DNA from 4 places in the Streptomyces sp. NPDC005706 genome. Region 2 is predicted to be linked to each of the others. Evidence: riboswitches for the same ligand, from Rfam matches in the RefSeq annotation. Region 2 holds a riboswitch; each other region holds the start of a gene.

What was found. Region 2 has a riboswitch for cyclic di-AMP ahead of ABZ478_RS24110 (M23 family metallopeptidase). Riboswitches for the same ligand answer to the same signal wherever they lie in the genome.
Positions count from the first base shown of each region.
Region 1: another riboswitch for cyclic di-AMP. It lies ahead of ABZ478_RS15525 (C40 family peptidase); the one in region 2 lies ahead of ABZ478_RS24110 (M23 family metallopeptidase).
Region 3: another riboswitch for cyclic di-AMP. It lies ahead of ABZ478_RS27735 (M23 family metallopeptidase); the one in region 2 lies ahead of ABZ478_RS24110 (M23 family metallopeptidase).
Region 4: another riboswitch for cyclic di-AMP. It lies ahead of ABZ478_RS03960 (C40 family peptidase); the one in region 2 lies ahead of ABZ478_RS24110 (M23 family metallopeptidase).

Region 1 is NZ_JBEXYS010000007.1:122,735-128,453, reverse strand. It holds gene ABZ478_RS15535 (ATP-dependent Clp protease proteolytic subunit) at 1-637, shown strand, start outside; gene ABZ478_RS15530 (hypothetical protein) at 645-953, shown strand; cyclic di-AMP (ydaO/yuaA leader) riboswitch at 1,295-1,518, shown strand; gene ABZ478_RS15525 (C40 family peptidase) at 1,522-1,995, shown strand; gene ABZ478_RS15520 (ATP-binding protein) at 2,188-2,646, opposite strand; gene ABZ478_RS15515 (helix-turn-helix transcriptional regulator) at 2,858-3,718, shown strand; gene ABZ478_RS15510 (DUF397 domain-containing protein) at 3,728-3,952, shown strand; gene ABZ478_RS15505 (8-amino-7-oxononanoate synthase) at 4,048-5,175, opposite strand; gene bioB (biotin synthase BioB) at 5,323-5,719, shown strand, end outside.
Region 2 is NZ_JBEXYS010000016.1:16,728-22,446, forward strand. It holds gene ABZ478_RS24100 (PrsW family glutamic-type intramembrane protease) at 1-710, shown strand, start outside; gene ABZ478_RS24105 (aldo/keto reductase) at 736-1,683, opposite strand; gene ABZ478_RS24110 (M23 family metallopeptidase) at 1,828-2,874, opposite strand; cyclic di-AMP (ydaO/yuaA leader) riboswitch at 2,882-3,050, opposite strand; gene ABZ478_RS24115 (PP2C family protein-serine/threonine phosphatase) at 3,213-4,499, opposite strand; tRNA gene ABZ478_RS24120 (tRNA-Met) at 4,701-4,774, opposite strand; gene ABZ478_RS24125 (dihydrofolate reductase family protein) at 4,841-5,719, opposite strand, start outside.
Region 3 is NZ_JBEXYS010000021.1:115,653-121,371, forward strand. It holds gene ABZ478_RS27725 (pitrilysin family protein) at 1-583, shown strand, start outside; gene ABZ478_RS27730 (pitrilysin family protein) at 580-1,968, shown strand; cyclic di-AMP (ydaO/yuaA leader) riboswitch at 2,214-2,377, shown strand; gene ABZ478_RS27735 (M23 family metallopeptidase) at 2,390-3,145, shown strand; gene ABZ478_RS27740 (GntR family transcriptional regulator) at 3,347-4,042, shown strand; gene ABZ478_RS27745 (HPr family phosphocarrier protein) at 4,192-4,473, opposite strand; gene ABZ478_RS27750 (GNAT family N-acetyltransferase) at 4,653-5,719, shown strand, end outside.
Region 4 is NZ_JBEXYS010000002.1:71,714-77,432, reverse strand. It holds gene pcrA (DNA helicase PcrA) at 1-2,254, opposite strand, end outside; cyclic di-AMP (ydaO/yuaA leader) riboswitch at 2,538-2,710, shown strand; gene ABZ478_RS03960 (C40 family peptidase) at 2,718-3,872, shown strand; gene ABZ478_RS03955 (hypothetical protein) at 3,951-4,955, shown strand; gene ABZ478_RS03950 (hypothetical protein) at 4,933-5,286, opposite strand; gene ABZ478_RS03945 (NlpC/P60 family protein) at 5,711-5,719, shown strand, end outside.

The DNA of each region.
Region 1 (5,719 bases), on a different contig from region 2:
GGCACGACCGTCCGCCCGCCACGTCCTGCCCGAGTTCACCGAGCGCACGGACACGGGCCGGCATCGCACGCTCGATCCCTACTCGAAGCTGTTCGAGAACCGGGTCGTCTTCCTCGGGTCACCTCTCGACGACACCGCGGCGACCGATGTGATCAGCCAGTTCATGCAACTCGAACACACCGCGCCGGACCGGGACATCACGCTGTACCTCAACTGCCCGGGCGGCTCGTTCGGCGCCATGACCGCCGTCTACGACACGATGCGCTACGTCCGCTGCGACGTGGAGACCTACTGCCTGGGCCAGGCCGCCTCCGCCGCCGCGGTCCTGCTCGCGGCCGGCACCCCGGGCAAGCGCTTCATCCTGCCGGGGGCGCGCGTGGTGCTCGAGCAGCCCGCGCTGCCCGAACCGGCCCAGGGACAGCCGAGCGACCTCCTCATCCAGGCCGGGGAGCTGACCCGGATGCGGGCGCTGATGGAGGGGCTGCTGGTCCGGCACACCGGGCGCACGCCGGAGCAGGTCGGCCAGGACCTGGAGCGGGATCTGGTGCTGGACGCGCGGGGCGCGCTGGCGTACGGACTGGTGGACGGTGTCGTCCCGAGCCGCAAGGCCGCTCCCGGCGCCGAGCGGGCGGAGTGACCCGCCGATGCTGCCGCCGGAGCTTCCGCCGCTGCCCGCGCTGACCAGGGCCGAGGGCGAGCTGATCGACCGTTACCTGGAGGCGGCCGACCTGCTGGGCCGGATCAACCCGGCGCGGCCGGGAGACACCTACAGCGGGCTGCGCGCGGCGCAGGCCCTGGTGCGCAAGGCGGCCGAGCTGCGCGACGCGCTCGCCCTGATGCACCGGCGGGGCGAGACGGAGCTGCACGGGGACACGCTGGCACGGGCGCTGCGGGTGCTCGACGGTGAGCGCCGTACCGCGCGCGTCGTGCTCCCGCCCGATTGCGTGGGCTGACCCGGACGCCGGTTCCCGCGCCGGGTGGACCCGATCGTCGACGGTCCGCCCGGCGTGGAGTTGAAACGGCCCGAACGACGTACCCCCGGCCGGAGTATCTCCGGGCTTTTTTTCTGACTCTCCGACTTGCGCGATCGGCGGATCGGGGAGATGCGCGGAGACGCTTTTTCCCAGGTCCGGGGCTACGTCCGGGAGTTGACGGAGACTCGAACAGAGCAGTGTCCACCCGAACGGGTGAGTGGTGAGTAACGCCACAAATCCCCGGTTCCATTGGGATTTTCGGACACCTGTGAGTGAAGATCCCTGTCTGACGACAAGACCCCGCCACCGCGGCGGGGCGATCCGTGCGGACGCCGAGTCCTGCCGCCGCCCGGATGACCGGTCGACAGGAGTGGATCGGCAGGAGTGGAGGACCCAGGCAAGACGGGTCGCCGGGACGGACGTTCGTCGCAGACGGACGGTCGTGCCGAGCAGCCCTTGGGGTGAAGCCGCGGCAACGCGGCCGGGCCACTTCGCCAGCCCGAATCCGACAGGTCATCCTTCACAGGCGGCTGACGAAGGGTTGCGCATGACTGCGCTGAATCGTGTCCCGTCGATGATGGCCCGGGCCGGTACGGCCTCGGCTCTTACGCTTGCCGCGGTGGGCGGCTCCATCGCCGTGCCCGGCCTGGCCGGTGAGGCCTCGGCCGCCACGCTGGCGACGAAGGCTCTGCACATCGCCGCCTCCAAGAAGGGCTCTCCTTACCAGTACGGGGCAACCGGTCCGCGCCGATTCGACTGCTCGGGTCTGACGCTCTACTCGTTCAAGAAGGCGGGCAAGAAGCTGCCGCGTACGGCAGCCCAGCAGTACAACCGGACCCGGCATATTTCCGCCGGCCACCGCAGGGCCGGTGACCTGGTCTTCTTCCACTCCGGATCCAGCGTTTACCACGTCGGCATCTACGCCGGGAAGGGCAAGATCTGGCACGCCCCGAAGACCGGGGCCGTGGTGCGGCTCGAGAAGATCTGGACACGGAGCGTCTGGTACGGCCGGGTCAGCTGACCCGGCCCAGCCCCCGGAGCGGCTCCAGCAGCAGGGCCGCTCCCCCTGACCGTCGGCGCCGTCCCGGCGCCCGCCTGAAGCACGCGGGCGGCCCCGGGGCGGCGCGGCCGCGTCCGGCTCCGTGACGGGCCACCGAGGCGGCCGCAGGGCCGCGCGCCGGGCCGCGGTCCCCCGGCTTCCGCAGTTCCTCTTCTAGGGTTCCTGCTGCCCGGCCGTCGTGAGCTGCTCCCCCTGGGGCGTCCACGGCAGTTCGATCGACACCGTCTTGCCGCCCTCGCGGGTGGGGCGGACGCGGAGTCTGCCGCCGCACTCGGCGGTGAGCCAGCGGATGATGACCATGCCGCGCCCGTTGTCCTGCTGGACGGCGGCGGGCAGTCTCTTCGGAAAGCGCGGATGGCTGTCCGTGACACCGATGCGCAGGTGTTCGTCACGGTCCAGCGCGATGTCGACCGTGAAGGTGGGTGACTGACCGAAGGTGTGCTGCACGGCGTTGGTGGCGAGTTCGGAGACGATGAGTCGCACGGTGTCGGCCACGTCGGTGTCCGACGGCAGGCCCCACTCCGCGAGGGTGCCCACCACGTAGGAACGGGCCGCGGAGACCGAGGCGGGATCGCTCGGCAGAGTGACGGATGCTTCCAGGTGGTCTGCCATGGCGACGTCGTCCCTTTCCCACGGGACCGCAGTCCGACGAGGAGCGGATGGTTCGAGTACGGTCCCGGACTGGTGCTTCTTCGCCAGACTGCCATCACCGGGCCGGTCAGGGGAGCGATCCACCAAGATATGCATATATCTGTCGCCCGAAGCGGTGAACTCTGCGACGCGAGACCGTATCCGGGCGGCCCGGAAGGAGTAAGGAGTTCCCATGCAGAACGGTCCCGCGGTCCGGCGCCGCAAGCTGGGCGCCGAACTGCGCGCGCTGCGCACCGGGGCCGGGCTCACCAGTGGCGAGGCGGCCCTCCTGGTGGGCTGGCACCAGTCGAAGGTGAGCCGCATCGAGACCGGCGCCAGCGGGGTGAGGCCGGCGGACGTACGGTTACTCCTCGACGCCTACGACGTCCGGGACCGGCAACTGCGCGACCTGCTGCTGATGTTGACGGGCTCGAAGGACGCGGGCGGCCGCAACCGCTGGTGGCACGCGTACCGGGGCGTCCTGCCGCCCACCTACCGCGACTTCATCAGTCTGGAGTCGCAGGCGAGCGGGATGCGCACCCTGGAGACCACGGTGGTTCCCGGCCTACTGCAGACGCCCGAATACGCTCGCGCGGTGACCCGGGCGGCGGTGGAGGGAGTGGACGAGGAGCGGCTGGACGCCCTGGTGGAGGTGCGGCTCGCGAGGCAGGACGTGCTCCGGTCCGAGCCGCCGCTGAAGCTGACCGCGGTACTGGACGAGGCGGTGCTCAGGCGGGAGGTCGGCGGCCCCGAGGTGATGGCGCGGCAACTGGAACGGCTGATGGAGGCCGCCCGGCTGCCCCAGGTTCGGCTCCAGGTACTGCCGTTCGCGGCGGGGGCGCATATCGGCCTCACCGGGCCTTTCGTTATCTTCTCATTTCCGAGCACTTCTGATCTGGACGTGGTTGTTCTCGACCAGTTGACGAGTAGCCTCTACCTGGAACGGAAAGAAGACCTCATGGCCTACGCCGAGGCCTTCGACACCCTTCAGTTCCACGCCCTTTCACCCGAGGAATCGTTGGACTACATCGCCGGGATAGGTGACGGCGCGTAAGGAGGCACCATGACAGCACTGCCTCGGAACGTCCCAGCCAGTACCGATCTGCACGACGTGCGGTGGCTGCGCAGCAGCTACAGCACCGGAGCGAACAACTGCGTGGAGACGGCCCGGCCGCACTCCGGCCCGTGGGCCGGACTGCTCGCCGTGCGCGACTCCAAGGCTCCGGCCGGACCCGCGCTGCTCTTCTCCCCCGGGAGCTGGGCGGGCTTCGTGGCAACGCTCCGGTGACCGGGTCGAACCCGACCTGACCACCGGCCGGCGGGCCGACCCCTACTGATCAGATCCGATCACTTTCGCCAGATGTGCGGCCGTGTCACGCCGACTCATGGTCGCGCCTCGCGAATCACACGTACAGCGCGTTCGATCTCGGCCCCGGAGAGGTCCGCACGGGCGGTCAGCCGCAGCCGCGAGATGCCGTCGGGCACGGAAGGAGGACGGAAGCAGCCCACGGCCAGGCCTGCCGTACGGCAGTCGGCCGCCCAGCGCACGGCCTGCTCCGGGGACGGAGCCCGCACGGAGACCACCGCGGCGTCCGGTCGTACCGCCTCCAGACCCGCGGCGGTCAGCCGTGCGTGCAGTTCGGCGGCGACCGCGCGGGCCCGTTGCGCCCGCGACGGCTCGCGCCGCAGCAGCCTCAGCGCCGCGAGCGCGGCGCCCACGGCCGCGGGGGCGAGACCGGTGTCGAAGATGAACGTGCGGGCGGCGTTGACCAGGTGGGCGACGACCCGGGCCGGCCCCAGCACCACACCGCCCTGGCTGCCGAGCGACTTCGACAGTGTCGCCGTGACGACCACGTCCGCGGCGCCCGCCAGCCCGGCGGCGTACGGAGCGCCCCGGCCGCCGTCACCGAGCACCCCGAGCCCGTGCGCGTCGTCCAGGACCAGGCCCGCGCCGTGCTCACGGCACGCCTCGGCCAGGGCGGCCAGCGGTGCCGCGTCGCCGTCGACGGAGAACACCGTGTCGGAGACGGCGATCGCCGGTCCCGGGTGTGTGCCGAGCGCCTTGCCCACGGCCTCCGGGTCGGCGTGCCCGACCACCTGGGTGGTGCCCCGGGCGAGCCGGCAGCCGTCGATGAGCGAGGCGTGGTTGCCCGCGTCGGACACGATCAGGGACCCGTGCGGGCCCAGCGCGGTGACCGCGGCCAGGTTGGCGGCGTAGCCGGAGGAGAAGACCAGGGCCGCCTCGAAGCCGCAGAAGTCCGCCAGTTCCCGCTCGAGCTCGGTGTGCAGCTCGGTGGTACCGGTGACCAGCCGGGAACCGGTGGACCCGCCGCCCCAGGTCCGGGCGGCCCCGGCCGCTCCCTCGGCGACCTCGGGATGGTGGGCGAGACCCAGGTAGTCGTTGCTCGCCAGGTCCAGCAGCGGCGAGTCGGCCGGGCGCGGGCGCAGGGTCCGTACGAGTCCGGCGCGACGGCGCGCCTCGGCCTGCTCGTCGATCCAGCCGAACGCCATGGGTCCTCCGGGGCTTTTGTAGGTAGCGGACAGACACTAGCCGTACGGCCCTCCACCCAGGGTGTGGCAATACCCACACGGTGAACCGTCTCCGTTGTGCAAACTCTCCTTGGCCCGAGGCGGTCCCGTAGGACAGGATCGTGCCTCATGGACCTGCTGAACACGCTGGTGGACAAGGGGCTTCGGCGCGAGTCGCCGACCCGCGACGAGGCTCTCGCCGTGCTCGCCACCTCCGACGACGACCTGCTCGATGTGGTGGCCGCGGCCGGCAAGGTGCGCCGGCACTGGTTCGGCCGGCGCGTGAAACTCAACTATCTGGTCAACCTCAAGTCCGGCCTGTGCCCCGAGGACTGCTCCTACTGCTCCCAGCGGCTCGGCTCCACGGCCGGCATCCTCAAGTACACCTGGCTGAAGCCCGGCGAGGCCTCCGAGGCCGCCGCCGCGGGCCTCGCGGGCGGCGCCAAGCGGGTCTGCCTGGTGGCGTCCGGGCGCGGCCCCACGGACCGGGACGTGGACCGGGTCTCCGAGACCATCCGGACCATCA
Region 2 (5,719 bases):
CCGCCACGTTCGGCCAGTTCGGGTTCCTCGCCGTCTACGCCGCCTTCATGGTGCCCGCGTTCGGGCTGCTGACCTGGCTGGCGGTCTGGACCCGGCAGCGGGAGCTGCGGACCGTGCGGGAGGAACTGCCTGCGTATGTGTTCGCGGGATGGCTCGGGCCGGCCGAGCCGTTCGTCCTCGGGTCGATGCGGGCGCGCCGCGCCGCCCGGGACCACGCCCGCCGCCACTTGGGCGGGCGGCCCGCCGCGCGGGCGGTCGCGCAGTACGAGGCGTACGCCACCTCGCTGGCCTTCCTGCGGCACCGGGGGCGGCGGGGACGGGCCGGCGCCGACTCCGCCGCGCGGGAGCGGGAGCTGCTCGCCGAGCTGTGGCGGCGCCGGGAGGTGGCCCGGCCGGCGCTGGAGCACGCGGCCAGGACCGTGGCCCCGGTGCCGGCGGCCTCGGCGTACTGGGCGCGGTACGGGTGTCCGGCCGTGCCCGCCGGGCATCCGGGGGCGTATGGGCAGGGGCACCCGGCGGTGCCGTACGGATATCCGCCGGCGCCGTACGGCAACCAGGCGGTCCCGTACGGGAACCAGACCGCGCCGTACGGAAACCAGACGGTCCCGTACGGCAACCAGGCGGTCCCGTACGGCAACCAGGCGGTCCCGTACGGGAACCCGCCCGTGCCGCCGGCCCGGTACCCCGGATACCACCCGTACCGGCCCTAGCCGGGCACAGGTCCCCGGCCGGGGGTCAGGCGGAGGCCTGGTTCAGGCGGTCCACCTCGTCCTGGGTGAGCCGCAGCTCCGCCACGCCCAGCAGCGCCGGGAGCTGTTCCACCGTGCGGGCCGAGGCGATGGGGGCCGTGACCGTCGGCTGGGCGGCCAGCCAGGCGAGGGCGACCGTGGCGACGGGGGCGTCGTGGGCGCCGGCGATCTCGTCCAGGGCCGTGAGCACCCGCTGACCGCGCTCGGAGTCCAGATGCTTGGCGGCCGAGCCGGCGCGGGCGCTGTCGACCGTCGTGCCGGGGCGGTACTTACCGGTCAGGAAGCCGGAGGCGAGGGCGAAGTACGGGACCGCCGCGAGGCCCTCACGGGCGGCGAGGTCCTGCAGCGGACCCTCGTAGGTGTCGCGGGAGACCAGGTTGTAGTGGGGCTGGAGGGCCACGTACCGGGCCAGGCCCTCGCGGTCGGAGAAGTCGAGGGAGGCCCGCAGCCGCTCGGGGCTGATGTTGGAGGCGGCGATCTGCCGGACCTTGCCCGCCTTCACCAGCTCGTCCAGGGCGCCGACGATCTCCTCCACCGGCACTTCGGGCTTGTCGAAGTGCGTGTAGTAGAGGTCGATGTAGTCGGTGTCCAGGCGGCGCAGCGAGGCGTCGGCGGCGGCCTTGATGTTGGCCGCGGTGAGGCCCTGGTACTCCGGGTGCTGGCTGACCTTGGTAGCGACGACGACGTCGGAGCGGTTGCCGCGGGCCTTGAGCCACTTGCCGATGATCGTCTCCGACTCGCCGCCCTCGTTGCCCTCGATCCACGCCGAGTAGGAGTCGGCGGTGTCGACGAAGTTGCCGCCGGCCGCCGTGTAGGCGTCGAGGACGGCGAAGGAGGTCTTCTCGTCGGCGGTCCAGCCGAAGACGTTGCCGCCGAGGGCGAGCGGGAAGACCTCGAGGTCGGAGGAGCCGAGTTTGCGCAGAGAAGCAGTCATGTCCGGTTACAACGATCACCCCGGTACCGCCCATTCCGGGACCGTGCGAACGGTGTGTGAACACGGCCGCAGCCCTGACGCCGGGGGCGTCAGGGCTGCTGGATCGAGATGCCGGATGCCGGGCTCAGGAGGCCCGGGCCGGGCTCAGGGATTGAGGCCCTTGCCGTGCAGCCACGCCATCGGGTCGATGCCGGTGGCAGCGCCGCCGGGGTGGACCTCCAGGTGCAGGTGCGGGCCGGTGACGTTGCCGGTGGCGCCGACACGTCCGATGACGTCGCCGGTGCTGACCTTCTGGCCGGCGGAGACGCTGATCGAGGACTGGTGGCAGAACCAGAGCTCGGTGCCGTCGTCGAGGGTGAGGACGGTGCGGTAGCCGTAGGCGCCGGCCCAGCCCGCCTCGGTGACGGTGCCGCTGTGGATGGCCTTGATCAGCGTGCCGGTGGGCGCGGCGAAGTCGAGGCCGGTGTGGTAGCCGGAGGACCACATCGAACCGGCCTGGCCGAAGGTCGAGGTGATCGTGTACGAGGACGTCGGCAGCGTGTACTGCTTGGCCAGCGCGGCCAGCCGCTCCTCCTCGGCCTTCTTCTTGGCGGCGGCCTCGGCCTCCTTCTTGGCCTCGGCGGCCTTGGCCTCGGCCTCGGCCTTGGCCTCCTTCTGCGCCTCGGCGGCCGCGTCGGCGGCCTTCTGCCCGGCGGCGGCGGCCGCTGCCGCGGTGGCCGTGGAGTCGGCCTTGCTCTGCTGCTGCTCGGCCTGCGCCATGATCCTGTTGCGCAGGGTCTCCCCCGCGTCGGATGCGTCCTGCTCACTGTCGGCGGCGGTGGTGCCGACCGAGCTGAGCGAGGCCGTGGTGGCCTTGGACGCCTCGGAGTGGTCGTCGTCGAACAGGGAGCCGACGGAGGGCAGGTCGGGCATCGAGATGGACACCGGCGGCTTGCCGGTGTGGGCGCTGGCCATGCCGCCCGCGCCGACTGCCGCTATGACGCCGACGCCGAGGACGGTGGAGCTGCGGGCGAGTCCGCCGCGCTGCTTGGCGACGCGGTGCCGGCCGCGTACGGGGCGGACGGACTCCTCGGTGGGGTTCCATTCCTCCCAGGGACCCTCTTCGGCGCTGTAGCCGCCGTAGCCGAATGTTTCGGTGTCACGCTGGCTGGGCACGTATGGGGCTTCGGGGGCAGGCCGGTTGGACGCCACGCGGGCGTACTCCTTTCCTTCCTCCGCCTACCGGGTTAGCTGACGGGTTCGGAGCAGGAAGGTCTCCTACGCGCGTATACGTACCGAGAACCGGATCGGTTCACGGTGGCATCCGCGTGATTCACCCCAAGGTGGTGGTTCCCCGGTTCCCTTGCGGGATTCGGCGCGTGCGCACGGAGCCGCCTCTTGTGACGGCTGGGACGACCGCGCTGCGTTATCGAACGTTAATAGACCCACCTGTGAGATTCCAAGCCGTTCGGCTTGATCATTAACGTTTCCGAGAGTGGACGTACGCCGCACGGCCGTGAAAAACGGGCGAGTTGACCCGCATTCAGGAGTCACGGAGTTTTTGATGGTGACTCAGCAGTGAAGCGGAGGGCTGCCGTCCGATCACTGTTGGTCACATCCGCCCCGGGTCGGCGTACGGCCAGCAGCGCCATGTCGTCCGCCATGCCGCCCCCGGAGTGCCGCCTGACCTCCGCGGCGAGCCGGGTGAGCAGAGTGGGCGGGTCGGGGAAGCGGCGCCCGGCGAGCCGGCGCACCGGATCGTAGAACCGGCCGTGGGCGTCACGGGCCTCGGTGAGGCCGTCGGTGAACAGCAGCAGGGTGGAACCGTCCGGGAAGCGGTACTCGGCCGCGCGGTCGGGCCACCGGCCGAGGTCGCCCATGCCGAGCGGCAGCGCGGGCTCGTCCGCGGTCAGGGCGCGCAGCGTGCCGTCGGCGTGCAGCAGCAGGGGCGGCGGATGGCCGCGGTTGACGACCCGCACCACCCCTTCGCCGTGGGGCAGTTCGGCGAGGACGACGGTGGTGAAGCCCTCCAGCGCGTCGACGCCGCGCCGGGTGCCCTCGCGGGCCAGCGCCCGCTCCAGCCGCCCGGCGACCGCCTCCAGCGTGGCCTCGTGCTCGGCGGCCTCCCGGAACGCCCCGATCACCACGGCGACGGCGGCGACCGCGCCCATCCCCTTGCCGCGCACGTCCCCGACGACCAGCCGTACGCCGTGCGGGCCGTCCTGCACCGCGTACAGGTCGCCGCCGATGAACGCGCCCTCCTGCGCCGCCTCGTACCGGGCCGCGATGTCGAGGCCGGCGATGCGGGGAGCGGGCTCGGGCAGCACGGCCCGCTGGGCAGCCTCGGCGATCTCCCGGACGGAGGCGAGCCGCCGGTCGCCGAGGCGTACGACCCGGTTGATGACGACGGCCAGCAGGGCGACCGTGGCCACGGTGACGATCTGGGTGACGGTGTTGACGTCCAGGCCCGGGCCGAAGTGGGCGTGCACCACATAGGTGGCGGCCAGGGCGGCCAGCCCGGTGAGGAGCGTGGTGCGCAGCGAGGCCAGGGGCGCGGCGACCAGCGGAGCGGCGGTGAAGAAGGGCACGGCGGTGAAGTCGCGCGGGGTGAGCAGGTCGTACAGCAGCCCGCCGGCGATGAGCAGGAGGGAGAGGGCGTGGGGCAGGGTGCGCGCGACGGGGCGGCGGCACCGCTCCGGCGGCAGGGGCGCGGGGCCGGTGCCGGGGCCCGGGTCCGGGTCCGGGTCCGGGTCCGGGTCCGGGTCCGGTGCGGGTCCGCCGGGGAATCTGTCGCCCGCCCTGGCGTACGGGCTCTCCTCCACCTCACCAGGGCGCACTGCTGGTCTCCCGTGTCCTCGACGTACGACCAGCGTGGCGGGAGCCCGGGAGGCGGGCGACTGCTGTGGCCCGAGCGGATGACCTGCTGTGACGTACGCCACTCGCCTTGTGGGCGCGGCTCCCTCGGTGTCCGGCGGGAGCCGGGCGGGAAACACTCAGGGCCGGAATCCATGTACTGGATTCCGGCCCTGAGTCTTCAGTAGCGGGGACAGGATTTGAACCTGCGACCTCTGGGTTATGAGCCCAGCGAGCTACCGAGCTGCTCCACCCCGCGTCGTTGTGTCTCAAGCATACGCCATCCCTGGGGGTGCTCCGCACACACGTTTCCGCGCGGTGCCGCTCAGGGCAGCAGATGGGCGTTCGGCGCCTTGGCCGGGCCCTCGTACTCGGGGAGCAGGACGACGTCCACGCCGGCGGCCGCCAGCACCCCGGTGCCGTCGGCGCCGGGGACGAAGGTGTCCGGCTCCCGCCAGGCCGTGACCACCCGGCGCACGCCCGCGCGCAGGATCAGCTCGGCACAGGGTGCGGGGCGGGAGGCGCGGCGGGAGCAGGGCTCCAGGCTGCTGTAGACGGTGGCGCCGGGCAGCCGGGGGTCGGCCGGGTCCAGCTTCGCCAGGGCCGCCTCCTCGGCGTGCACCACGGGGTCGCCGCCCTCGCGCGAGTGGCCGCGGGCCAGCTCGGTGCCGTCGGCGGCCACCACGACCGCGCCGACGCTGAACGCCGTGCGGGAGGGCGGGCACAGGGCGGCCAGCTCGCAGGCGGTGGCCAGCCAGCGCCGGTCCGCGGCGGCCGGCGCGGGGCCGGTGCCGGGGGCGGTGGGTTCGTAGCGCATGAGGACGACGTCCTCGATACGGCGGGACTCGGTGAGCCGGAGCCGGCCGCCCTGGTACTCCCCCGGGCCGAACAGGCGCGGGGCGGCCGGGTCACCGACGAAGAGCGGGGCGAGGACGAGCTGGAGTTCGTCGGCGAGACCCTGCTGGAGGAGCTGGGTGTGGACGGTTCCGCCGCCCTCGACCATCAGGCGCCGCACTCCGCGCACGTCGTGCAGGTGTTCCAGCAGGGCGCGCCAGTCGAGCTCGGGACCGAGGGGCACCACGTCGGCGGTCGCGCCGAGGACGCGGGCGGCCCGTCCGGCGCCCCGGTCCGTGGTGTACACGAGCTTCTCGCCGCCGGTGTGCCAGAAGTGCGCGGCCGGGTCGAGGTCGCCGGAGGCGGTGAC
Region 3 (5,719 bases), on a different contig from region 2:
CGACGGCACGCGCGACGCGGACGCGGCGGACCTGGCCCTGACCGTGCTCGGCGGCGGCGAGTCCTCCCGTCTGTACAACCGGCTGGTGCGCCGCGACCGTACGGCCGTCGCGGCGGGCTTCGGTCTGCTGCGGCTGGCCGGCGCGCCCTCGCTCGGCTGGCTGGACGTGAAGACCTCCGGTGACGTCGAGGTCCCGGTGATCGAGGCCGCGATCGACGAGGAGCTGGCCCGGTTCGCCGAGGAGGGCCCCACGCCCGAGGAGATGGAGCGCGCCCAGGCCCAGTTGGAGCGCGAGTGGCTGGACCGGCTCGGCACGGTCGCCGGCCGCGCCGACGAACTGTGCCGGTTCGCCGTCCTGTTCGGCGACCCGCAGCTCGCCCTGACGGCCGTCGAGCGCGTTCTGCAGGTGACCCCCGAGCAGGTCCAGGAGGTGGCCAAGGCCCACCTGCGCCCGGACAACCGCGCGGTCCTCGTGTACGAGCCCAAGTCCCCGGAGGCCGTCGAGGACGCGGACGTCCCCGAGGACCCGGAGGCCGAAGCGACCGTTGAGGGCCGACACGACAACGAGGAGACGGCCAAGTGAGCGAGCTCGCCCCGATGGACTTCCACCCCCAGCCGCAGCCGGGCGAGGCCAAACCCTGGGCGTTCCCGGCCCCCGAGCGCGACACGCTGGACAACGGCCTGACCGTGCTGCGCTGCCACCGCCCCGGCCAGCAGGTCGTCGCCGTGGAGGTGCTGCTCGACGCGCCCCTGGACGCCGAGCCGTCCGGCCTGGACGGACTCGCCACGATCATGGCGCGGGCCTTCTCCGAGGGCACCGACAAGCACTCGGCCGAGGACTACGCCGCCGAGCTGGAGCGGGCCGGCGCCACGCTCGACGCGCACGCCGACCACCCCGGCGTCCGGCTCAGCCTTGAGGTGCCGGCCTCCCGCCTGGCCAAGGGCCTCGGCCTGCTCGCCGACGCCCTGCGCGCCCCCGCCTTCGCGGAGAGCGAGGTCGAGCGGCTGGTGCGCAACCGGCTGGACGAGATCCCGCACGAGCTGGCCAACCCCTCCCGCCGCGCCGCCAAGGAGCTCTCCAGGGAGCTGTTCCCGGCCACCGCGCGCATGTCGCGGCCGCGCCAGGGCACCGAGGAGACGGTCGAGAAGATCGACGCGGCCGCGGTCCGTGCCTTCTACGACCGGCATGTCCGTCCCGCGACCGCGACCGCGGTCGTGGTCGGCGACCTCACCGGCACCGATCTGGACGCCCTGCTCGCCGACACCCTGGGCGCCTGGACCGGCACCCCCGCCGAGCCGCGCCCGGTGCCGCCGGTGACCGCCGACGACACCGGCCGGGTCGTCATCGTCGACCGGCCCGGCGCCGTCCAGACGCAGCTCCTCATCGGCCGGATCGGCCCCGACCGGCACGACCGGGTGTGGCCCGCCCAGGTGCTCGGCACCTACTGCCTCGGCGGCACGCTCACCTCCCGCCTGGACCGCGTCCTGCGCGAGGAGAAGGGCTACACCTACGGCGTGCGCGCCTTCGGGCAGGTCCTGCGGTCCGCCCCGGACGGCACCGGCGCCGCGATGCTCGCCATCAGCGGCTCCGTGGACACCCCGAACACCGGCCCGGCGCTCGACGACCTGTGGAAGGTGCTGCGCACCCTCGCGGCCGAGGGCCTGACCGACGCCGAGCGGGACGTCGCCGTGCAGAACCTGGTCGGGGTGGCGCCGCTGAAGTACGAGACCGCGGCGGCCGTCGCGAGCACCCTGGCCGACCAGGTCGAGCAGCACCTGCCCGACGACTTCCAGGCGACGCTGTATCAGCAGCTCGCGGCCACCGGCACCGTGGAGGCCACCGCGGCGGTCGTCAGCGCCTTCCCGGTGGACGGCCTGGTGACGGTCCTCGTCGGTGACGCGGCGCAGATCAAGGAGCCCGTGGAGGCGCTCGGCATCGGCGAAGTCACCGTCGTCGCCGCCGAGTAGCGGCCGGACGGCGTCACGCGCGCGTGGGGACCTCGCGGCCGACGGGCCGTCAGGTCCCCCTCGTGTGTGCGGTCCTTCCCGAAACGGGTGAACCGTCCTTGTTCAGATGTCCGAATTGGGGCAGAGGTTGCCTGTCTGCCCTGTGGGATGCGCTACAAAATCACGGATTCGTTTGGGCGCCGGGGACCGGCCCGCTTAGCGTCTTCCGGGCTGTCCGTCAGGCAGTGCGCCGCGTCCGCGGCACCGGACAGTCATCGCCGAGTCCCCGTACGGCGCGAGCCAGGGGAGCCGGGGACCCATCGCAGTCCCTGGGGTGAATCGGACGCCCGCGCGCGAGCGAGGGGGTCCGTAGGAGACCTTCCTGCTCCGAACCCGTCAGCTAACCCGGTAGGCGAGAGGGAAGGAAAGGACCAGCCACTTCATGGCGTTCATGTGCGCCTCCGGGAAGCACCGCAAGCCCGGCCGCGTCAAGCGCACCACCGCTCAGGCGGCGGGTGTCGCAGCCCTCACCACCACCGGTGTCATCGGCACCCTCGCGGCCTCGCCGGCGCTCGCCGCGGAGAAGCCCGTCGAGCAGACCGGCCTCACTCCGGTGATCAGTGTGAGCGACGACGTCGCCGAGCAGATCGACGAGCAGGCCGCCGCTCAGACCCAGGCCGCCGAGCGGCAGGCGGCCGAGGAGGCCGCCGCCAAGGCGGCCGCCGCCGAGGCGAAGAAGGAACGCGAGGCCGCGGCGCGCGCCGCCCGTGAGGCCGAGCGCAAGCGCCTGAACGCCTTCGTCGCCCCGATCGTGCACTCGTACGTCTCCACGGCCTACCAGGCCAGCAGCTCCCTGTGGTCCTCCGGCTCGCACACGGGCATCGACTTCCACGCCGCCAGCGGCACCTCCGTGCACGCGGTCGGCGCCGGCACCGTCGTCTCCACCGGCTGGGGCGGGGCGTACGGCAACGAGATCGTGATCCGGATGGCCGACGGCATGTACACCCAGTACGGGCACCTGTCGTCCATCGGAGTCACGGTGGGTCAGAAGGTGATTCCGGGCCAGCAGATCGGCCTGTCCGGCGCGACCGGCAACGTCACCGGCCCGCACCTGCACTTCGAGGCCCGTACCTCCCCCGACTACGGCTCGGACGTCGACCCCATCGCCTACCTCCGCAAGCACGGCGTGCACGTCTGACCCCGTCCCGCGCGGACATCCGAAAGCCCCGGCTCACCGAGCCGGGGCTTTCGCGGTTTTCAGCTATGCGTGACGGCGCGGTCGGCCAAAAAATATGCATGGATTCCGGCCCGCCGTCGGAAATTCCGCTCCCTTGGAATAGAGTCACGGATCAACACGTCCATCGTCGGCGTTTCACGGGGATCAAGGCGGAGGTCGGTCATGCGTATTCCGGCGCACTCGGTGTGCACGGCGATCCGGGACGACATCGTCGCGGGTGTCCATGAGCGAGGCGGCCGGCTCACCGAGGAAGTCCTGGCCCGCCGCTACGGCGTCTCGCGCGTCCCCGTCCGTGAGGCGCTGCGCACCCTGGAGGCGGAGGGCTTCGTGGTGACCCGGCGGCACGCGGGCGCGTGCGTGGCCGAGCCGACCGAGCAGGAGGCCGCCGACCTGCTGGAGATGCGCATGCTCCTGGAGCCGCTCGGCGCCGCCCGTGCCGCCCAGCGGCGTACCGAGGCCCATCTGAAGGTGCTGCGCGGCCTGGTCAGGCTGGGGCAGGAGCGGGCCAGGAGGGGCAACAGCGAGGATCTGCGCGCGCTGGGGGGCTGGTTCCACGAGACGCTCTCCCAGGCGTCCGGCAGCCCTTCGCTGACGTCGATGCTGACCCAGCTCCGGCACAAGATCGCCTGGATGTACGCGGTGGTGGCCCCGCCGAGCCCGGTGGACTCCTGGGCCGAGCACGGCGCGATCGTGGACGCGGTGGCGCGTGGCGACGGCGAACGCGCGCGTGCCGTCACGGCGCTGCACACTGAGCGCGCGACGGCCGCGCACCGGTTGCGTTTTTCCGGCGGCGGGGGTCGCCCGGACCGTGTGAGGACTTCGCAACACGTTGTAAACATGTCGAGCCCGCGTAATTAACACGGGGGCCGTATACAAAGAAGAGGGAATTTCGGGGCGGGGTATTTCCGGTGCCCGGATTTCCCGCGCACCGGAATAATCGGTGAAACACCGGAGCCGTGCCGCCCGGAAAGGACGGCACGGCTCCGGTGTTTCTCGTGAGCCAGGGCTCAGACCGTCTCGGGCAGTTCCTCGAGGCCCTCGGCGACCAGCTTGGCCAGACGGTCCAGGGCGATGTCCGCGCCCTCGGCGTCGGAGGCGAGGACGATCTCCTCGCCGCCCTGGGCGCCCAGACCCAGGACGGCCAGCATGGAGGCCGCGTTGACGGGGTTGCCCCCGGCCTTGGCGATCGTCACCGGGACGCCTGTGGCCGTGGCGGCTCGGACGAAGATGGAGGCGGGGCGGGCGTGGAGGCCCTCGGCCCAGCCGACGTTGACGCGGCGCTCAGCCATGTGTTGCTGCCCTTCGGTGTTCAGGGTTGTCTAGACCAGTTTCCCATATCGTGAAGCGTGCCCCGGGCGGTCCTGCGTCCCGCCGCGGTGCCGCCGCCGGATCGCGGCCTCGATCCGGCTTGTCGCCCTCCACAGACTGCCTCGCGACGTCGCCGTACGCGAGCCGTACCCTGGGGCCCATGCAGAGCCCGGCGGACCGGCAGGACCGGCACGAGTACCCCGCTCACTGGGAGGCGGACGTGGTGCTGCGCGACGGGGGCACCGCGCGCATCAGGCCCATCACCGTTGATGACGCCGACCGCCTGGTCAGCTTCTACGAGCAGGTCTCGGACGAGTCGAAGTACTACCGCTTCTTCGCGCCGTACCCGCGTCTGTCCGCCAAGGACGTCCACCGCTTCACTCACCACGACTTCGTGGACCGGGTGGGACTCGCGGCCACGATCGGCGGCGAGTTCATCGCCACCGTACGCTACGACCGCATCGGCACCGACGGCATGCCCGCGTCCGTGCCCGCGGACGAGGCCGAGGTCGCCTTCCTGGTCCAGGACGCCCACCAGGGCCGCGGCGTCGCGTCCGCGCTGCTGGAGCACGTCGCGGCCGTCGCGCGCGAGCGGGGCATCCGGCGCTTCGCCGCCGAGGTGCTGCCCGCCAACACCAAGATGATCAAGGTGTTCACGGACGCCGGGTACACCCAGAAGCGCAGCTTCGAGGACGGCGTCGTACGCCTGGAGTTCGACCTCGAGCCCACCGACCGCTCGGTCGCCGTCCAGCGCGCGCGGGAGCAGCGCGCCGAGGCCCGCTCGGTCCGCCGGCTGCTGGCGCCCGGCTCCGTCGCCGTCGTCGGCGTCGGCCGCACGCCGGGCGGCGTCGGCCGCGGCGTCCTCGGCAACATCCGGGAGGCCGGCTACCGGGGCCGGCTGCACGCCGTGAACAGCGCCTTCACCGAGGACCTCACGGAGGTCGACGGGGTGCCCGCGCACCGCTCGGTGCGGGACATCGACGGGCCCGTGGACCTCGCCGTCGTCGCCGTCCCGGCCGAGCACGTGCCCGCCGTCGTCGCCGAGTGCGGCGAGCACGGGGTGCAGGGGCTGGTGGTGCTGTCCGCCGGATACGCCGAGAGCGGGCCCGAGGGGCGCGAGCGGCAGCGTGCCCTGGTGCGGCAGGCGCGCGCGTACGGCATGCGGATCATCGGCCCCAACGCCTTCGGGATCATCAACACCGCGCCCGGAGTCCGGCTGAACGCCTC
Region 4 (5,719 bases), on a different contig from region 2:
GGGAGGAGGACAGCGACGCCGCCACCCCGGCGGCGGGCCCGGAGGACACCGGCGCCATCGCTCCGGTCCGCTTCCACTCCAGGTGGGTGGCCGGGATCTCCTCCAGGAAGCGCGAGGGCGGGTTGTACGACGGCTGGCCCCAGGCGCTGCGCATCGCGGACCGCGTGAGGTACAGCCGCTCCCGCGCGCGGGTGATGCCCACGTACGCCAGGCGCCGTTCCTCCTCCAGCTCCTTGGTCTGGCCGAGGGCGCGCATGTGCGGGAAGACGCCGTCCTCCATGCCGGTCAGGAAGACGACCGGGAACTCCAGGCCCTTGGCGGTGTGGAGGGTCATCAGGGTGATGACGCCGTCGCCGTCCTCCTCGTCCGGGATCTGGTCGGAGTCGGCGACCAGCGCGACCTGCTCCAGGAAGTCGGCGAGCGTGCCCGCCTCGCCCTCCGCTCGCTCCTGCTCGAACTCCAGGGCCACGGCCGCGAGTTCCTGGAGGTTCTCGATGCGGGTCTCGTCCTGGGGGTCGGTGGAGTTCTGCAACTCGGCCAGATAACCCGTGCGTTCGAGTATGGCCTCCAGCACGGTCGCCGGTCCGGCACCGGACTCCACGATGGTCCGCAGGTCCTCCATCAGCGTGTTGAACCGCTTGACCGCGTTGGTGGAGCGCGCGGCCATGCCGTAGGCCTCGTCCACGCGCTTGAGCGCCTGCGGGAAGCTGATCTTCTCGCGCTGCGACAGGGCGTCGATCATCGCCTCGGCACGCTCGCCGATGCCGCGCTTGGGCACGTTGAGGATCCGGCGCAGCGGCACCGAGTCCTCGGGGTTGGCGAGGACACGCAGGTAGGCGAGGACGTCCCGGACTTCCTTGCGCTCGTAGAAGCGGACGCCGCCGACGACCTTGTACGGCAGGCCGACGCGGATGAAGACCTCTTCGAAGACTCGGGACTGGGCGTTGGTGCGGTAGAAGACGGCGACGTCTCCGGCCTTCGCCTCGCGCGCGTCGGTGAGGCGGTCTATCTCGTCGGCGACGAACTGAGCCTCGTCGTGCTCGGTGTCGGCGACGTATCCGGTGATCCGCGCGCCCTGGCCGGCGTTGGTCCACAGGTTCTTCGGGCGGCGGGACTCGTTGCGCTCGATGACCGCGTTGGCGGCGGACAGGATGGTCTGCGTGGAGCGGTAGTTCTGCTCCAGCAGGATCGTCGTCGCGTTCGGGTAGTCCTCCTCGAACTGGAGGATGTTGCGGATCGTCGCACCCCGGAAGGCGTAGATCGACTGGTCCGCGTCACCCACCACGCAGAGTTCGGCGGGCGGCAGGTCGGACTCGCCGGGCGGTACGTCCTCGTCATGCTGCCCGGTGCCCACCAGTTCTCGTACGAGGGCGTACTGGGCGTGGTTGGTGTCCTGGTACTCGTCGACCATGACGTGCCGGAACCGGCGGCGGTAGTGCTCGGCGACGTCCGGGAAGGCGCGCAGCAGGTTGACCGTCGTCATGATCAGGTCGTCGAAGTCCAGCGCGTTGGCCTCGCGCAGCCGTGACTGGTAGAGCGCGTAGGCCTGGGCGAGGGTCTTCTCGAAGCCGTCGGTGGCCTGGGCGGCGAAGTCCTCCTCGTCGATCAGCTCGTTCTTCAGGTTGCTGATCTTGGCGCTGAAGGACTTCGGCGGGAAGCGCTTGGGGTCGAGGTCTAGGTCGCGGCAGACCAGGGACATCAGGCGCTTGGAGTCGGCGGCGTCGTAGATCGAGAACGACGACGTGAAGCCGAGCCTCTTGGACTCGCGCCGCAGGATGCGCACGCACGCGCTGTGGAAGGTCATCACCCACATCGCGCCGGCGCGCGGGCCGACGAGCTGCTCGACCCGCTCCTTCATCTCGCCCGCGGCCTTGTTGGTGAAGGTGATCGCGAGGATCTGGCCCGGGTGCACGTTCCGCGCGGCGAGGAGGTGGGCGATGCGGTGGGTGAGCACGCGGGTCTTCCCGGAGCCCGCGCCGGCCACGATGAGCAGCGGCGAGTCGGCGTGGACGACCGCGGCGCGCTGGTTGTCGTTCAGCCCCCGCAGCAGCGCGTCCGGGTCGATCACGGGACGCGGGGCGCCGTCGCGGTAGTGGGTGTCCCGGTCCGGCGGCACGTCGAACTTCCCGCCGAACAGATCGTCCGGAAGGGGCTCCGGAGCGTGATCGTCCTCGGGCGGCGGCGGGGGCTCCTCCGCGTGCCCGCGAGGGGCCTGGAGGTCCGCCAGGAAGCTGTCGTCAAAGAGGCTGCTCATCGCTCTACGAGTTTAGGGGCCCGCACCGACAACCGGTCCCGGCACCGGAAAGTCGGCACCCGTGAGGTCCGCGACACGACACGGCAGCGGCGCGTCGGCCATCGCGCCACGGCTGCGGCCGAACTCCTCACACTGCGAAAGCACCTTGTCACGCCCGTATGAAACTGGCCCCGGGTCACGGAAATGTATCGGACATATGGCACAGCAACCTTCACAGGAGTCACACGAGTTGGCTAGGTTGCCGTCAGGCCGCACGACCCCTACCGGCGAACCTCGCCGGGCCGCGCGGCCTCCGCCGAGTCCGGTGCGCCCCTTCGCGGCGACCGGAGCCGGGGACCCACCGATCCTGGGGTGAATCGGCCGACTCCCGCCCGGGACGACGCCGTAGGGCAACCCTTCCGAACCACCCGCCCGAACCCGACAGCTAACCCGGTAGGCGGCACGTTGGAAGGAGTCGCCACCCTTGGCGTCGCACCGCAAGCCGGGTCCCCCGGGAACCCGCGGGACGGGCATCCGCACCCCCGTCCTGGCCACTGCCGCACTCACCTCCGTGGCCGTCCTGTCCCAGACGGCCGGGGCCGCTTCGGCCTCCGCCTCCTCCGCGGGCGACGGCAGGCCGAGCGTGGAGGAGGTCGAGAAGAAGATCGACGAGCTGTACCGCAGGGCGGACCCGGAGGAGGAAGCCGCGGCCGCGCAGCGGGCTCGCGCCGAGGCCCCGCGCGCGGAGGCCGTCCGGCGTCCGGGCCTGTTCACGAAGGCCCGCGAGGGGCTGGCCCCGTTCGCCGCCGCTCCCGAGACGGCCGGCTCGCTGCTCGCGGAGTACCCGGACGACCACTTCGCCCAGAACCGGCTGATGAACCGGCTGGCCTCCCGGGTGAAGGGCGCGGCCGGGCGCGGGAAGACTCCCAGGGCCCCCGAGGCGCCGGCCGCCGCACAGTACGACGTGAAGACGGCCAAGGCGGCCGTCCAGCACAAGCTCACAACCGCGCGCGAGCTGCTGTACCGGCTGACGGCTCCGGTCCCGGATCAGGCTCCGCCTCCTGCTCCGGTCCCGGTCGTGGATCCGGCTTCGGCTTCGCTCCTTGCCCCGGACCCGGCTCTGACTTCGGTCCCGGCTCCGCCCTCGGCCGTGGCCCCGCACTCGGTCCTGGCCCCGCACTCGGCTCCGGCTCCGTCTTCGGTCCCGGCCCGGGCCCCGGAGCGGCCGCGGTCCGCGGCGCGGCCGGTGAGCGTGCCGCCCGTCGCCCCGCCGGCCCCCGTCACCAAGGCCGAGAAGGCGATCGCCTTCGCCCGCGCCCAGATCGGCAAGCCGTACGTCTCAGGTGCCAGCGGGCCAGGCTCCTACGACTGCTCCGGCCTCACCCAGGCCGCCTGGAAGGCCGCCGGCGTCACCCTGCCGCGTGCCGCGCGTGACCAGGCCGGCATGGGCGCCGCGATCCCGCTCGCCGAGGCGCGCCCAGGTGACCTGGTCTTCTTCCACGACGACAGCAGCCACGTGGGCCTGTGCACGGGAGCAGGGACGATGATCCATGCCCCGCGCCCCGGTGCGTATGTGCGCGAGGAGCCGGTCCACCTGGCGGGCGAGTCGGTCGTTCACCGGGTGGTGCGGCCGGCCTGACGGTGCTCTTTTCGGGCTCCACGCGCGCGTGCCCCGCGAGCGCCGGCGCCGCCGCTCCCTAGCATCGGGCGCATGCCCATGCCCGGCTTCTCCGGTCTGCGTACGTGGTGGGCGGGGCGTCCGCCGGCGGCGGGGGCCGCCGTCATGGCGAGCGGCATCGTGTCGGTTGGCCTGCATCTGACCGGTCCCGAGACGGTGTCGCTCGTCTTCCTGTGGCTGGCCTGCCTCGCCTGGCTGGCGCTCGCCGCCGACTTCGCCGTACGGCTGGTGACGCAGCGGCCGCGTTGGCTGGCCGAGGCGAAGAGCCCCGGCGCGCTCTCCGCGGTCGCCGCCACGACGGTGGTCGGCACCCGGTTCTCGCTGCTCGGCCGGCAGACCCTGGCCGAGGCCGCCCTGGCACTGGCGGTCCTGCTGTGGCCGGTGCTGCTGCTTCTCGTCGTACGCCACTGGGGGCGGCGCATGCCGGGGGCGGTGTTCCTGTGTTGTGTGGCCACACAGGGGCTCGCGGTGCTGGCGGCCACCCTGGCCGCGGCGGAGACGACGGCATGGCTCGCGCGCGCCGCGCTGCTGCTGTTCTGGCTGGGCCTGGTCCTCTACGGCCTGGCGCTCGCGCGCTTCGATCCCCGTCAGGTGCTGGAGGGTGCCGGGGACCACTGGATCGCGGGCGGGGCGCTCGCCATCTCGGCGCTGGCCGGGGCGAAACTGCTCGCCGCCGACAGTGCGCGGCTGTATCTGTGGAACGACGACGACCGGGGCGTGCTGCGCGATGTCACGGTCACGCTGCTGGCGCTGGACCTGGCGTGCTGCGTGGTCCTGCTGGCCGCCGAGGTGGCCCGGCCGCGGCTGCGCTTCGACGTGCGGCGCTGGTCGACGGTGTTCCCGCTGGGTATGACGGCGTCGTCGACCCTGTCGGTCGCGGCGGTCCTGAACATCGGGTGGCTGCGGAGTCCGGGCCAGGTACTTGTGTGGCTGGCGGTGGCGGTGTGGCTGGCGGTCGCGGCCGGCGCGGTGCTCGCGGCCCGCGCCGGCCTCGTCAGGGCGCGTCAGGGCGCGCTGAGCCTCAGGTCCACAGCACGGCGATGAAGATGTTCGCCATGGTCAGCGCTCCGACGAGTCCGAAGACGCGCTTGTCCACCTTCTCCTCGTCGCGCTGGACGTAGACCAGTCCGAGGATGACGATCAGCAGGGCCAGCTTCACGCCGATCTTGAAGGTGTTGACGTGGTGGCCGTCGGCCTCGTTGAGCCCGACGAGGGCCACGCCGGTGACCAGCATGGTGAACGCGCCGTGCAGCATCCCGGGGACGAACCGGGCCGTGCCCTGGCCCATCGCCTTCATCTGGGTGAGGAAACCGCCAAGCAGCGCGGCGATACCGATGATGTGCAGGCCGACGAGGAGATGGATGAGTACGTCCATGACCAGGAGCCTATGAGGGAGTCCCGGACGGCCGGTCACCGGGCCCGCCCCACGGCGCCGCCCCTCGCGGGGGATCTTGCATATATGCGCCGCATAGCACCACACGGCCCCCGCGGGCCCCTCAATGCACGCTTCGGTCACTACGCAGCGTGAAGGCGGCAGCCATGGCCCGGCAATGCGATCACAGAGGCGTACGTCCCGGTCCGTCTCGGCCACTTCCGTACAGTGCGTTACCAACCTGTCACAGTCCGGCCTAGCGTCCTCCCCCAGGTGACCGGCTTCCCACCGCCGCCCGGGCCAGGGGCGGCCGCCGGCCACCTCCGCCGAGAAAGGTCCGGCGGCGGCCCGTTCCCCTGTGCGGGCCGCCGCCGGACACCCCTACCGCTCGGCCGCAGAGGTCCCATGGAAGGACGTGACGGTCCAGGTGGCAGCC